One region of the Ruminococcus sp. 1001136sp1 genome, then DNA from elsewhere that is predicted to be linked to it. Evidence: predicted binding sites of a transcription regulator. Region 1 holds the regulator's gene; the other holds the start of a gene.

What was found. Region 1 encodes HrcA, which represses chaperone genes, less so after heat shock. Its sites were predicted from a motif close to TGTTAGCACTCNNNNNNNNNGAGTGCTAACA; they were not measured.
Region 2: a site for HrcA is predicted at 4,456-4,486, ahead of groES (co-chaperone GroES). Genes of this name have one in related genera too.

Annotation. Positions count from the first base shown of each region.
Region 1 is NZ_JBDPGY010000025.1:12,734-20,351, reverse strand. It holds gene dnaJ (molecular chaperone DnaJ) at 93-1,280, opposite strand; gene dnaK (molecular chaperone DnaK) at 1,432-3,315, opposite strand; gene grpE (nucleotide exchange factor GrpE) at 3,431-4,093, opposite strand; gene hrcA (heat-inducible transcriptional repressor HrcA) at 4,110-5,150, opposite strand; gene ABHC48_RS17630 (TIGR00730 family Rossman fold protein) at 5,594-6,136, opposite strand; gene ABHC48_RS17625 (chromate transporter) at 6,229-6,798, opposite strand; gene ABHC48_RS17620 (chromate transporter) at 6,795-7,370, opposite strand.
Region 2 is NZ_JBDPGY010000015.1:53,896-61,513, forward strand. It holds gene dprA (DNA-processing protein DprA) at 1-836, shown strand, start outside; gene topA (type I DNA topoisomerase) at 879-2,957, shown strand; gene codY (GTP-sensing pleiotropic transcriptional regulator CodY) at 3,312-4,097, shown strand; gene groES (co-chaperone GroES) at 4,524-4,808, shown strand; gene groL (chaperonin GroEL) at 4,853-6,475, shown strand; gene ABHC48_RS14140 (DUF6106 family protein) at 6,871-7,377, shown strand; gene guaB (IMP dehydrogenase) at 7,459-7,618, shown strand, end outside.

The DNA.
Region 1 (7,618 bases):
GTTGCGGCTACCCTTTAATATACAATAAGTAACAAAAAAAGAAAAGAGGATATCTCCCCTTTTCTTTATTCTTTTATGGAAAAACTGATTTTTTACTCTTCAAAGGTCTCTTTTAATTTGTCCATGAAGCTTTTTTTCTTCTTTTCGGACTTTTCTGTGCTATCGCCGGCACTGCCTGCAGGACGATTGCCGCATGCCTCGTCAAATTTGCGGAGAGCTTCTTTCGCGTCCTCATTCAGGTTGGTTGGTACCTGAACAACCAGAGTTACGTAGTGATCACCGCGAACATTCTTGTTTCGAAGGGACGGAACACCTTTTCCCTTCAGACGGATTCTGGTATCTGTCTGAGTTCCTGGTTTCACTTCATAGAGAACTTCTCCATCTACTGTATTCAGTTTGACTTCGCCGCCAAGCGCTGCCTGTGCATAAGTAATCGGTGCAGTAGAGTAAATATTCATATCCTGTCTCTGGAAAATCGGATGGCGTGCTACATTTACTTCTACCAGCAGATCGCCTCTCGGACCTCCATTTGTGCCAGGTTCACCTTTATCACGGATACGGATACTCTGACCATTGTCAATACCAGCTGGAATAGATACCTTAATTTTTTTGCGATTGGAAATGTAGCCGGTACCACGGCAATCCGGACATTTATCTTTGATAATTTTGCCAGTACCATGACAATCCGGACACACCTGAACGTTACGAACCATGCCAAACATGGACTGCTGGGTGTAAACGATCTGTCCTTCACCATTACATTTCGGACAGGTAACCGGTGAGGTACCAGCCTTAGCTCCAGAACCGTGACAGGAAGTACATTCATCTTTCAGAGTAATCTCAAGTTCTTTCTCACAGCCAAATACAGCATCCTCAAAGGTGATATTCACGCGTGCACGCAGGTTTGCACCCTTCATAGGTCCATTATTGGCACGTCTGCGGCTTCCGCCGCCTCCAAACAGATCTCCGAAAATATCTCCGAAGATATCACCCATGTCTGCGCCGGAGAAATCAAAGCCGCCGAAACCGCCTGCTCCGCCACCGCCGCCGTTTTCAAAAGCGGCATGACCAAACTGATCATACTGTCTTCTCTTGTCCGGGTCACTTAAGACGCTGTAAGCCTCTGTTGCCTCTTTGAATTTCGCTTCAGCTTCCTTATCTCCCGGATTTACATCGGGATGATACTTCTTGGCAAGCTGACGATATGCTTTTTTTAATGTAGCGTCATCGGCGCTCTTATCAACGCCTAAGACTTCATAGTAATCTCTTTTATCAGCCATGATTTCTTTTCCTAACTTTTTGTATTTGGTTATCTTATGGAAGACGCCAGCGGCGCAATTCCTGTAATATGTCTTTCACCACCACTGCCCGGTCATGAATCATGACCGGGCTGTAGTTTCATGTTCCGAAATATTGGAACTTATTATTCAATTAAACCTCTTTGTAGTCAGCATCTACAACATCATCGCCGTAACCTGCCTCGTTACCGCCCTGGGAAGTTCCTCCCATGTCCGGTCCCGGGCCTGCCTGACCAGCACCGCCCTGTGGGTTCTGTGCTTCATACATCTTTGCGAAAAGCTTCTGAGCACTTTCCATCATCTTCTCCTGAGCAGCTTTGATCTCAGCGACCTGAGCATCTCCGATCTCATCTGTATTTGCATATTTAGCAAGGATATCTTTTAATGCATTTAAGTCAGCCTCTACGGAAGCTTTGTCATTTTCATCCAGTTTATCACCAGCTTCTTTCAGTGCATTCTCAACCTGGAATACCATGGAGTCTGCATTGTTCTTTGTATCAATTGCCTCTTTACGTTTCTTATCCTGAGCTTCGAACTCAGCAGCTTCTTTAACAGCCTTGTCAATATCAGACTCGGACATGTTAGAACCAGCTGTGATTGTAATGTGCTGCTCTTTACCTGTTCCAAGATCCTTAGCAGATACATTTACAATACCGTTGGCATCGATATCGAATGTAACCTCAATCTGCGGAACACCACGACGTGCTGGTGGGATTCCATCCAGACGGAACTGTCCAAGGGACTTGTTGTCTTTCGCGAACTGACGCTCGCCCTGTAATACATTGATATCTACAGCGGTCTGATTATCAGCTGCTGTGGAGAAAATCTGGCTCTTCTTGGTCGGAATAGTTGTATTTCTCTCGATCAGACGTGTTGCAATACCACCCATTGTCTCGATGGACAGGGAAAGTGGAGTAACATCAAGAAGAAGGATGTCACCTGCACCAGCCTCACCGGAAAGCTTACCACCCTGGATAGAAGCACCAAGTGCAACACACTCATCTGGGTTCAAGGCCTTGCTTGGCTCTTTGCCAGTTAACTGTCTTACTTTATCCTGTACAGCCGGGATACGTGTAGATCCACCAACCAGAAGCACCTGTCCAAGATCAGAAGCAGTAAGACCTGCATCAGAAAGTGCACGGCGAACCGGCTCTGCTGTTTTCTCAACAAGATCGTGTGTAAGTTCGTCAAATTTAGCTCTTGTAAGGTTCATATCAAAATGCTTCGGTCCTTCAGCTGTTGCTGTGATGAATGGCAGGTTGATATTGGTTGTTGTTGCGGAAGAAAGCTCTTTCTTAGCTTTCTCAGCAGCTTCTTTCAGTCTCTGAAGAGCCATCTTATCGTTGCTTAAGTCAACGCCCTCTGTTCTCTTGAACTCAGAAAGCATATAGTCTGTAATTCTCTGGTCAAAGTCATCACCACCAAGACGGTTGTTACCAGCTGTTGCCAGAACTTCGATAACGCCATCACCAATCTCAATAATGGAAACATCGAATGTACCACCACCAAGGTCATAAACCATGATCTTCTGCTCTTTCTCATTGTCAAGACCATATGCAAGAGCTGCTGCTGTAGGCTCGTTGATGATACGTTTTACATCGAGACCTGCAATCTTACCAGCATCCTTGGTTGCCTGACGCTGAGCATCATTGAAATATGCCGGAACAGTGATAACTGCTTCTGTAACAGACTCTCCAAGGTATCCTTCAGCGTCTTTTTTCAGTTTCTGAAGAATCATAGCGGAAATTTCCTGTGGGGAATATTTCTTATCATCAATTGTTACACGGTAATCTGTACCCATCTCTCTCTTGATGGAAGAGATTGTTTTCTCTGCGTTTGTTACTGCCTGACGTTTTGCAGGCTCACCTACCAGACGCTCACCTGTCTTTGTGAATGCTACAACAGATGGTGTTGTTCTGGATCCTTCTGTATTTGCGATAACGGTTGGCTGTCCACCTTCCATAACAGCTACACAGCTGTTTGTTGTACCTAAGTCAATACCAATGATTTTTCCCATGATAATTTTCCTCCTGTTTAAAAATTCATGGTTGCTGTCCATTACACGAACAGTAACATTTATACTTTGTTTTTAGAAAATGTCGATGAAGTTTGATTCTCCAAGCTGCTTTCTGTTAATTAGCAACTTTTACCATACTGTGTCTTACAACGAAATCCTTGTAGGTATATCCCTTCTGAAATTCCTCTACGACGATGTTCTCGCCAACGGATTCGTCCTCCACATGCATCACTGCATTATGCAGATTCGGATCAAATTCCTTACCTACAGCTTCGATTGGCTTCACACCCATCTCATCAAAAGCTGTCATCATCTGCTTGTAGATCATCTTCATGCCTTCTGCAAATGGATCATCCTCCGGTGCCTGTGCAAGACCTCTTTCGAAGTTATCCACGATCGGAAGCATTTTTTCAACGATGTCCCTGGCGCCGATGATGTACATGCTGGATTTCTCTTTCTCCGTTCTTTTACGGTAGTTATCAAATTCAGCCATGCTGCGCTTCAGTCTGTCTGTAAGTTCCTCGACCTGCTGTTCGAATTTATCTTTCTCTTTTTTCTTCTTGCCGAAGAAAGAAGTTTTTGTCTTGGTTTCCGGTTCCTTCTGAGATTCTGCTTCCTGATCTGACTGCTCAGTTTCTTCTGTCTGTGCTGGTTCCTCGGAAGTCTCCTCTTCTGCTGTCTGGGCTGTATCTGCTGCCTCTTCTTCGCTTCCGTCTGTTACCGGAATGTCAACTGCTTCTTCCTGTACTTCGGCTTCTTTATTCATTTCTTCTGACACGCTTTCAACCGCCTTTCTAGGTTTTCTTATTTACCATTTCGTCAAGCTGGACTTTTAATTTCTTTAAGCTGTCCACTACATTCTCGTAATCCATTCGCTTGGGACCGATGATTCCAATAGTTCCACGCATTCCATCTCCCAGCTCGTAAGTAGCTGTGACCACACTGCAGTCTTTCATGGTACGTACCGGAACTTCATCCCCGATGTATACCTGAACTCCTGTGTTCTCCGGATCTCCCATTTCCTCACGGACCATATCCGCAAGTTCCTGCTTATCCTCGAAAGTGGAAATCAGCTCACTGGCTCTGGATGTATCTGCAAGCTCTGGATACTTAAATATGTTGGTTGCTCCCGATGTATATACTTTCATATCTTCTTCGTCCACGTGAATTGTAGCTGCAACTGCGTCCAGCACATCTGCAACCACACCGCTGTGGCTTCCCGCCTGTTCTTTCAATCTGGCGATCATGCCCAGATTAATGTCCTGGATGGGTACACCGTTCAGGTTCGTGTTAAGAAGAAGATTCAGCTTCAGGATCGTCTGGTCATCCATCTCCTCATCAATATTAATGATCTGGTTCCGAATAACATTACCCTCACATACAACTACGGCAATCAGCTGCCGCTCATTGACTCGTGAAAGCTGAATGAACTTCAGGGTGCTTCCCTTATACTGGGGAACCGCAACCATAGCCGCATAATTGGTATTCGTGGCAAGAACCTTCGCCACCTGCTTGAGCACCTTATCCATCTTATCTGACTTCTCAATCATCAGATCACGGATTTCTGCGATCTCGGCTTCCTTCTCCCTGGTAAGCTCATCTACATAAAGGCGATAGCCTTTATCTGATGGAATTCTTCCGGCTGAGGTGTGGGGCTGTACGATGTAGCCCATATCCGTCAGGTCGGACATCTCATTTCGGATAGTAGCAGAGCTGACATTCAGATCCGGATATTTGGAAATAGTTCTGGAACCTACAGGCTCACCTGTTTCCATATAAGTTTTGATGATTGCTTTCAGTATTTTCCGTTTGCGCTCATCTAATACTTCATCCATGAAATATCTGCTCCTTCCTGAAAAGCAGACGGTCAAACCTGATTCTGATTTCCGTCTGGCTTCTTCGAATTCCTTTGTTAGCACTCATTATTTAGGAGTGCTAACATCTATGCTCTTAAGATACACCTCAGTATTCCTTTTGTCAATATTTTTTACAAATTTTTTTCATCTTTTTTGATAGTTTTTACCCTATACTTTACCATTCTGGCTAAATTCTCCTTACTGCAATACTTTTTTTGGGCAGCAAGGATACTATCAGGTATCTGCCAACGCAGTCTTATGTTTGCTGCCGCATAAATGAAAAAGATGCCTTGAGAAAATTTTCCCTGGCATCTTCTTTCCTATATAGGAATACCGCCCATAGGCGACATGTCCGTTTTGTAACTGTTCAGCACCTTCACAGTTATATGTTTCGCAAAACAGCCCCTGCTGAATAGCAGCCTCTATTTTTTATAATTTTCCAGATAGTCAAGAACTGCTGTCGGCTCATCCAGAAAGACTACCAGATCCAGCACGGAAAAATCCATGAATTTCTCTTCTGCTGTGTACTCCAGCAATGCTTTCATCTTGTCATAATATCCGTCAATGTTATACAGCACAATTGGGCGGTCAATACGTTTCAGGCTTTTCAAGGTAAAAATCTCAAAAAATTCCTCGTAGGTACCAATTCCGCCAGGTGCTACGATCGTAGCATCTGATTTTTCTTCCAGAAGTTTTTTGCGCTCTCTCATATTCTCTGTGAAAATAAATTCCGTGCATTTCTCATACAGAACTCCAGGCTGGTCAAAAAATCGGGGAGCAATTCCAAGTATGTAACCATTTTCTGCTGCCACGCCTCTGGCTGCTGCTCCCATCATTCCGGTAGCCCCGCCGCCAAACACCAGACCGTGACCTCTTTTTCCCATTGCTCTTCCAAGCTCTTCTGTTTTTTCATAATAAATGTTTTTAAGCAGTGCACTTGAAGCGCCATATACACATATGTTCAATCTGTTATCCCCCTTATTTTTTCTTCTAAACACAGGTGCAGCCTACCTGCGGCAGCACCATATACGAAAGTCAGCTGGCATATCTTTTCCAGTCAGCTTCCGGCAGCCGCGCAAAACACCATATTTGCCACACCGCACAAAACCATCACCAGAATAGGATTCATTTTAAATTTTCTTAAAAGCACCAGTGCGGCAGTAAAGAACACCACCATTCGAATGCATATGTTTTCCCGAAACAGTTCCACTGCACCATTTATAAAAAAAGATGATACTAAAATGGTAACTCCTGCCTTGGCGATCATGGCCACAACCGCCGGGCGAAGGGATGTAAGAGTTCCCTGGAGAAGGGACATTTTCCGGTATTTCGTGTAAATATATGCCAGCAGGGTTACAATTATACAGGAGGGTAAAATACAGCCAAGAGTAGCCACCACTGCGCCACCAGGACCAGCAATCCTGGTTCCTACAAAGGTTGCGGAGTTTACTGCAATAGGACCAGGAGTCATCTCTGCAATGGTCACAAGATTCGAAAAAGTTTCCATGGAAATCCAGCCATGCATAGTCACTACCTGTTCCTGTATAAGAGGCATTGCTGCATATCCACCTCCAAAGCTTAATGCACCAATCTGAAGGAAGCTGAAAAAGAGCTGAAGATAAATCATTTTTTGCTGCCCTCCTTCACAAGTGTACGCGCAAATCCAAATACAGCCACAATAAGTATTATATAAATAATGTTTACCTTCAGAAAATAGCTTACACAAAAACTGATGACCATAATAACCACATTTACCCAGTCATTTGATTTCGCCACGTTTTTCCCCATGTCGTATACCACAGAAATGATCACAGCACCTACGCCGGCAGTCATGCCTTTCAAAAGAGCTGCTATATAATAATTAGAGCAGAATGCATCATAAAACAAGGAAATCAGGGACAGGATCACCATTGGCGGAATAATAGCCCCCAGAACCGACAGCAGCATTCCCGGTATTCCCCCAAGCTTGTATCCCACCACAATTGCTCCGTTTACTGCAATTGCTCCTGGAGATGACTGTGCGATTGCCACCAGATCCAGCATTTCTTCCTCATCGATCCAGTGATATTGATCCACAAATTTCTCTTTCAATAAAGTAACGATCACATATCCGCCGCCAAAAGTAAACGTACTAAGATATAACGAGGCAAAAAAAAGCTTCCTCAGCACATATCTTTTATTCTTTTGTTTTTCTTCCATTTCCGGCACTCCTAATAATTCTGCATGATTTCTGCGCATCGCGAAGCGTGTTACTGGTCAGGTCGTGAACAATCACGCTTTTCTTTTTTAAGATAACGCACTATAGGTATGTCTGTCAATTAAAGTTTTGGAATGCTTCTGACATTTCAGAGGGCAGAACAAATATTCGATTCTGCTGTACTTTTATAAAAAAGGATGCTATACTGAAAACAGTTAAAGCGTGTTTGATTTTATAAAAGAAAGGACTC
Region 2 (7,618 bases), on a different contig from region 1:
TTCCAGATCGTTTGAGAAAACTTTCCGGAATGCCAAAAAAACTGTACTACATCGGAAACCTGCCAGATCCGAAGAAGCCTGCTGCAGCAGTGGTAGGTGCCCGCATGTGCAGTCCTTATGGCAGATGTCAGGCATTTAAATATGCAAGGACCATGGCAAGCTACGGTGTGCAGATCATCAGTGGAATGGCAAGAGGGATTGATGCAGAGGGGCATAAAGGTGCACTGGATACGGACACTCCTACTTTTGCAGTGCTGGGAAGCGGAGTGGACGTGTGTTATCCCAATTCCAACAGATGGCTTTATCAGCGGATCCTGGAAAAAGGCGGCGGGATCATCAGCGAGCTTCCCCCGGGCTCTCCGCCTGTGAACTGGGCTTTTCCGGCAAGAAACCGGATCATCAGCGGACTTTCCGATGCTGTTCTTGTGGTAGAAGCCAAGGAACAGAGCGGTTCCCTGATCACTGCAAACTTTGCCCTGGAACATGGACACAGTGTTTATGCCCTTCCGGGAGCTGTGACAGAGGAACTGAGCAGAGGCTGCAACAAGCTGATTTTCGATGGTGCAGGAATCGCTTACAGCCCGGAAATCATGCTTATGGAATGGGGAATCGAGGCAAAAAACAGACCTCAAAATGTGGAAAAAAAGAAGTTGGGGCTTGCGCCGGATTTGGATTTGGTGTATAGTGGTCTCGATTTACGACCTGAAAATCTGGATAATTTAATACGAAAAACCGGTTTTTCAGCATCAAAAGTCTGTGCTCTTCTGACAGAACTTCAGCTAATGGGGCTTGTGGGAGAGACAGGCAGACAATACTACAGAATATCAGGGGGATAATTTGTAGTGTATGTAGACTGAATACAAAGTAGGAGAGGTAGTATGGCTAAATATCTGGTGATAGTTGAGTCACCTGCAAAAGTAAAGACAATAAAGAAATTTCTTGGGGCAAATTATGAGGTAGAGGCATCTAACGGACATGTCCGTGATTTTCCCAAGAGTCAGTTTGGAATAGATGTGGAGAATGATTTTGAGCCGAAATATATAACCATCCGCGGCAAGGGGGAATTGCTTGCCAAACTTCGCAAGGCAGCCAAAAAAGCTGATAAGATTTATCTTGCCACTGACCCTGACCGTGAAGGAGAAGCAATTTCCTGGCACTTGATGCAGGCTCTGAAAGAAAATCCGGATAAAATGCACCGAATCACTTTCAACGAGATCACAAAGACTGCTGTAAAGGATTCCCTGAAGCATGCACGAGGTCTGAATATGAATCTTGTAGATGCACAGCAGGCGAGAAGAATGCTGGACCGTATGGTGGGGTATACCATCAGCCCGCTTCTCTGGGCGAAAGTAAAGAGAGGCTTAAGTGCTGGCCGTGTGCAGTCTGTTGCACTTCGCATCATCTGTGACAGGGAGGAGGAGATTAATTCTTTTATCCCGGAAGAATACTGGAGCCTGAATGGTGAATTCCTTGTGGATGGCGAAAAAAAGCCTCTGGAGGCTAAATTCTACGGAACAGACAAGAAGATGGATATCCACAATAAAGCTGAGATGGACGAGATTCTTAAGGCTCTTAAGAACGAAGAATTTGAGATCTCTGAGGTGAAAAAAGGCGAGAGAATTAAGAATGCTCCGCTTCCTTTTACTACCAGTACCCTTCAGCAAGAGGCATCCAAAACACTGAATTTTTCCACCCAGAAGACTATGCGTCTGGCACAGCAGCTTTATGAGGGCGTTGACATCAAGGGCAACGGTACTGTAGGTGTGATCACATACCTTCGTACTGATTCTGTACGTATTTCTGATGAGGCAGATGCGGCAGCAAGAAGCTACATCGGCAGCCAGTATGGAGAAGAATATGTGTCAGAAACTGCCAAGACAGTGAAGAAGGGACAGAAGATCCAGGATGCTCATGAGGCTATCCGCCCAACTGATATCAGCCGTACACCTGTACAGATAAAAGAATCCCTTACACGAGATCAGTTCCGTTTGTATCAGCTGATCTGGAAGCGTTTTGCGGCCAGCCGTATGGCTCCTGCAAAGTATGAGACTACCTCTGTAAAAGTGGCTGGTGGAGATTATACGTTCACTGTGTCCGCCTCCAAGGTGGCATTTGACGGCTTCCTTTCGGTATATATGCAGGAAGAGGATATGAAGAAGGGAAATGTGTTAAGCCAGAGCCTGAGCAAAGGCATGAAGCTGAAACTGAAAGAGTTAAAGCCGGAACAGCATTTTACCCAGCCGCCGGCACATTATACAGAGGCGTCCCTGGTAAAGACCATGGAGGAACTTGGAATCGGCCGTCCGAGTACTTATGCGCCGACCATCACCACCATTATCAGCCGCCGTTATGTTTCCAAGGAGCAGCGTAACCTTTATGTGACAGAGCTGGGCGAGGTGGTAAACAGTATTATGAAACAGGCGTTCCCAAGCATTGTGGACGTGAATTTCACGGCTACCATGGAGGGACTTCTGGACTGTGTGGAGAATGGTACTGTACAGTGGAAGACAGTAGTCCGGAACTTCTATCCGGATCTGAAACATGATGTGGATGCTGCCCAGGAAGAGCTGGAGAAAGTAGACATCCATGATGAAGAGACCGATGTGATCTGTGATAACTGTGGTCGTCATATGGTGATTAAATATGGTCCTCACGGACGTTTCCTTGCATGCCCGGGATTTCCGGAATGCCGCAATACCAAGCCTTACTATGAAAAGATTGGTGTAGCCTGCCCGAAGTGTGGTAAGGAAGTGGTGCTTAAGAAGACGAAGAAAGGCCGTAAGTATTACGGCTGTGAAGATAATCCGGAATGTGACTTTATGTCATGGCAGAAGCCATCGGATAAGAAATGTCCGGTGTGCGGAAGCTACATGGTGGAAAAAGGAAATAAACTGGTGTGCAGCCAGGAAACCTGCGGCTATGTAGAAGCCAGGCCGAAGGATGAAAAAGAAAATTAAGGTTGCTGTGAAGCTCGCGAACAGTAACAAATTAAGAAGTTTTCGGGAAAGATCCCCTGCAAGGCAGATGTATTATGTTTTGCAGGGGATTTTTTAAATAAAAGCTCTATTACTTCCATTGTTTGATGAATAGTTTCAAAAACGTGATATTTTCAGAAAAGCTAAACAAAATTGAAAAATAGTAAAAAATAGCTTGTAAATAGTTTGAAAAACGTGTAGTATTAGAATAACAGGTAAAGTCAGAGCATGCCTGAAAAATGCTTTCTGCAAAATCTCCTGCAAAGTGGAGCGTACAGATTGCGGGAGTGGGTTTTCAAACAGGCTCTCATGTAACAAAAGCGAAGGGAGGACAAAATGAGCGTTCAGTTACTTGATAAAACAAGAAAAATCAATAAACTTCTCCATAACAGCAGTTCCAGTAAGGTGGTTTTTAATGATATCTGCCAGGTCCTGATGGATACTTTAAGTTCTAATATCCTGGTTCTCAGCAAGAAAGGCAAGGTGCTTGGTGTAAGCTTTTGCCCGGGAGTTGAGGAAATCCAGGAGCTGATAGCTGATGAGGTGGGCGGTCATGTTGACCCTCTGCTGAATGAGCGTTTTTTAGGGGTATTATCTACCAAAGAGAACGTGAATCTTCAGACACTTGGCTTTGAGCATGTTTCCAGCAGCTATCAGGGAATCATCAATCCTATTGATATTGCAGGAGAACGTCTTGGAACGGTGTTTATGTACCGCAAGGATCGTCCATATGATATTGAGGATATTATTGTCAGTGAATACGGCACTACAGTTGTAGGTCTTGAGATGATGCGGGCTGTACATGAAGAGAATGCTGAGGAAGACCGAAAGAAACAGGTTGTAAAATCTGCTTTTAACACACTTTCTTTCTCTGAACTGGAAGCTATCATCCACATTTTTGATGAGCTTGACGGAGATGAGGGAATTCTTGTTGCCAGCAAGATTGCAGACAGAGTAGGTATTACCAGATCAGTAATCGTAAATGCACTCCGCAAGTTCGAGAGCGCAGGCGTTATTGAGTCCCGGTCATCCGGTATGAAGGGAACCTATATCAAGGTTCTCAATGAAGTGATCTTTGATGAATTAGAAGAGATTAAGGCCCAGAGAAATAAAAAGGCCTGAGTGAATTCAATAAATAATAAACAAGTGTACAGAAGAACTGTTTTCCTTTGAACGTGTTTGAAAAAGGCTTTCTGCAAATTGTGAGGTGCAGATTGCGGGAATGATTTTTCAAACACGCTCTGGAGGGCAGTTCTTTTTTGTGTATAACAGGAAACTTCGTTGGAATTCATGATTTCACAAAAAAACTTTACCAGGCAGTCTTCAGAAGCTTCGAAATAGAAAAAAATTCAGAAAATTTTTAAAGTGAGAAAACAAGAGAAAAAAAGAGCATAAAAGAGAATAAAAAAGAATATACTTAAAAATACAACTATGAAAAGAGTTGCACAAATAACGATAATTCAATAATATAATGGACAGTGATTAGCACTCGGCAATAATGAGTGCTAGCAAGGAAAAGAAAAGCAATTCTAAAGGAGGACATAGATCATGAAATTAGTTCCATTAGGCGACAGAGTTGTATTAAAACAGTTAGAAGCAGAAGAGACAACAAAATCCGGTATCGTTCTTCCAGGACAGGCACAGGAGAAACCACAGCAGGCAGAAGTAATCGCAGTAGGACCTGGCGGAGTTGTTGACGGCAAAGAAGTGAAAATGGAAGTTACTGTAGGCGACAAGGTTATCTATTCCAAATATTCAGGAACAGAGGTTAAGCTTGACGGTGAAGAGTATATCATTGTAAAACAGAGCGATATTCTTGCAATTGTGAAATAAGACATAACCTTATAAATAACTTGAAATCAGGAGGATGATTCATTATGGCAAAAGAGATTAAATATGGCGCAGAAGCCAGAACAGCATTAGAGGCTGGTGTAAATAAACTTGCTGATACCGTAAGAGTAACACTTGGACCGAAAGGAAGAAACGTAGTACTTGATAAACAGTTCGGTGCTCCGCTTATCACAAACGATGGTGTTACAATCGCAAAAGAGATCGAGCTTGAGGATGCTTTCGAGAACATGGGAGCTCAGCTGATCAAGGAAGTTGCATCCAAGACAAACGATGTAGCTGGTGACGGTACTACAACTGCTACTGTACTTGCCCAGGCAATGGTTCATGAAGGAATGAAGAATCTGGCAGCAGGTGCTAACCCGATCGTTATGAGACGCGGTATGAAGAAAGCTACAGATGCTGCTGTAGAAGCAATCAAGAACATGAGCCAGAAAGTAAGCGGAAAGAAACAGATCGCAAACGTTGCATCTATTTCCGCCGGAGATAAAGAAGTCGGAGAGCTTGTTGCAAATGCAATGGAAAAAGTTTCCAACGACGGTGTTATTACTGTAGAAGAGTCCAAGACCATGCACACAGAGCTTGACCTTGTAGAAGGTATGCAGTTTGACCGTGGATATATTTCCGCATACATGTCCACTGATATGGAGAAGATGGAAGCAAACCTTGAGGATCCATATATTCTGATCACAGACAAGAAAATCTCCAACATTCAGGAAGTTCTTCCGCTGCTGGAGCAGATCGTACAGGCTGGAGCAAAACTTCTTATCATCGCTGAGGATGTTGAGGGTGAGGCTCTTACCACTCTGATCGTAAACAAATTAAGAGGAACCTTCCAGGTAGTAGCTGTAAAAGCTCCTGGCTATGGTGACAGAAGAAAAGAAATGCTTCAGGATATCGCAATTCTGACAGGTGGTACTGTAATTTCTGACGAGGTAGGTCTTGAACTGAAAGATGCTACAATGGCTCAGTTAGGACGTGCAAAATCTGTTAAAGTTGCAAAAGAGAATACTGTTATTGTCGATGGTATGGGAGATAAAGAAGCAATTGCCAATCGTGTTGCCCAGATCCGTGCTCAGATTGAGGAGACAAAATCTGATTTCGACAGAGAGAAGCTTCAGGAAAGACTTGCAAAACTTGCTGGTGGTGTAGCAGTGGTTCGTGTTGGTGCAGCTACTGAGACTGAGATGAAAGAAGCAAAACTTCGTATGGAAGATGCTCTTGCAGCTACCAGAGCAGCTGTTGAAGAAGGAATCATTGCAGGAGGCGGTTCTGCATATATCCACGCTTCCAAAGAGGTTGCAAAACTTGCAGCAGGTCTTGAGGGAGATGAGAAGACTGGTGCAAACATCATCCTGAAAGCACTGGAAGCTCCGCTGTTCCGTATTGCTGCTAATGCAGGTCTTGAAGGTGCAGTTATCATCAACAAAGTAAGAGAGTCTGAGCCAGGTGTTGGTTTTGATGCTCTGAACGACAAATATGTAAACATGGTAGACGAGGGAATCCTTGATCCTGCAAAGGTTACAAGAAGTGCTCTTCAGAACGCAACAAGTGTTGCTTCTACTCTGCTTACAACTGAGTCTGTTGTTGCAAATATCAAAGAAGATACTCCGGCAATGCCAGCTGGCGGTCAGGGTATGGGAATGATGTAATTTCCGGCAGCGGAAAACAGAACGGAAAATCCATGAAAGGATTTTTGAAGGTATAATTCAGAACTCATAAGGGTCGGTGTCAAAGACGCTGGCCCTTTTGCATTCAATAAAAGTCATTTTTTACAGTAACTGTGTACTGTTACTGTTCACTGGTAACGTTCCGCGAGGCGTTTTTTGTGAACAAAGTTCACAGAAAACCCGAGAATTGCGGCGCGAAATCATGCGAATGCATGATTTCTGTGCATCGCGAAGCGCGTTACTGTGAACGGAGTGAACAGTAACTGTGTACTGGCAATATTCCGCGTTTTATCAGGAACGATGTTCACAGGAAAACTTTTGTGTGTTATACTTAAAACAACATGCCGGCTGGCAAAAAAACAAAGGAGAATTGTAATATGAGCGATTTGTATTCTGAGCTGCTTGTAAAAAAAGAGCGGACCGCAAAGGACAGGCTGGTAAAAGGCAGTATCATTGCACTGATCGTGCTTCTGGTACTCGCAGGTCTGTTTATCATGCCCCTGCTTCTGATCGCGGCAATTGTGCTGGGAGTCTGTGCCTATCTTTTTATCTTTCCAGGCACTGATCTGGAATTTGAGTACCTGTTTGTAAACGGAGAACTTGACATTGACAAGATCATGGCAAAGTCCAAGAGAAAAAGAGTAAAAAGCCTGAACATCACAGAATGTGATATTATGGCACCTCTTAACTCACATAGAATGGACTATTACAACAGCAACCAGAAGCTGAAAGTACAGGATTTTTCCTCCGGAAATCCGGAACATAAGCGTTTTGCAATTGTCTGCCGCGATGGCGCAGATACCTGCAAAGTAATTATCGAGCCAGATGAAATATTGGCAAAAACCATGAGAAATACTGCTCCGAGCAAAGTATTTTTAGATTAATTTACTAGATTGACACACTTTTAGTTTTTTGCTACACTAATCTACAAACCAAAGACACAATAAGACAAGGGAGGAAAAGCAATGGGTACTATCATTGGTGAAGGCATTACTTTCGACGACGTCCTTTTAGTTCCGGCGTACTCCAAAGTAATCCCGAATCAAGTTGACGTTTCAACTTACCTTACAAAGAAGATTAAACTGAACATTCCCATGATGAGTGCAGGAATGGACACCGTTACTG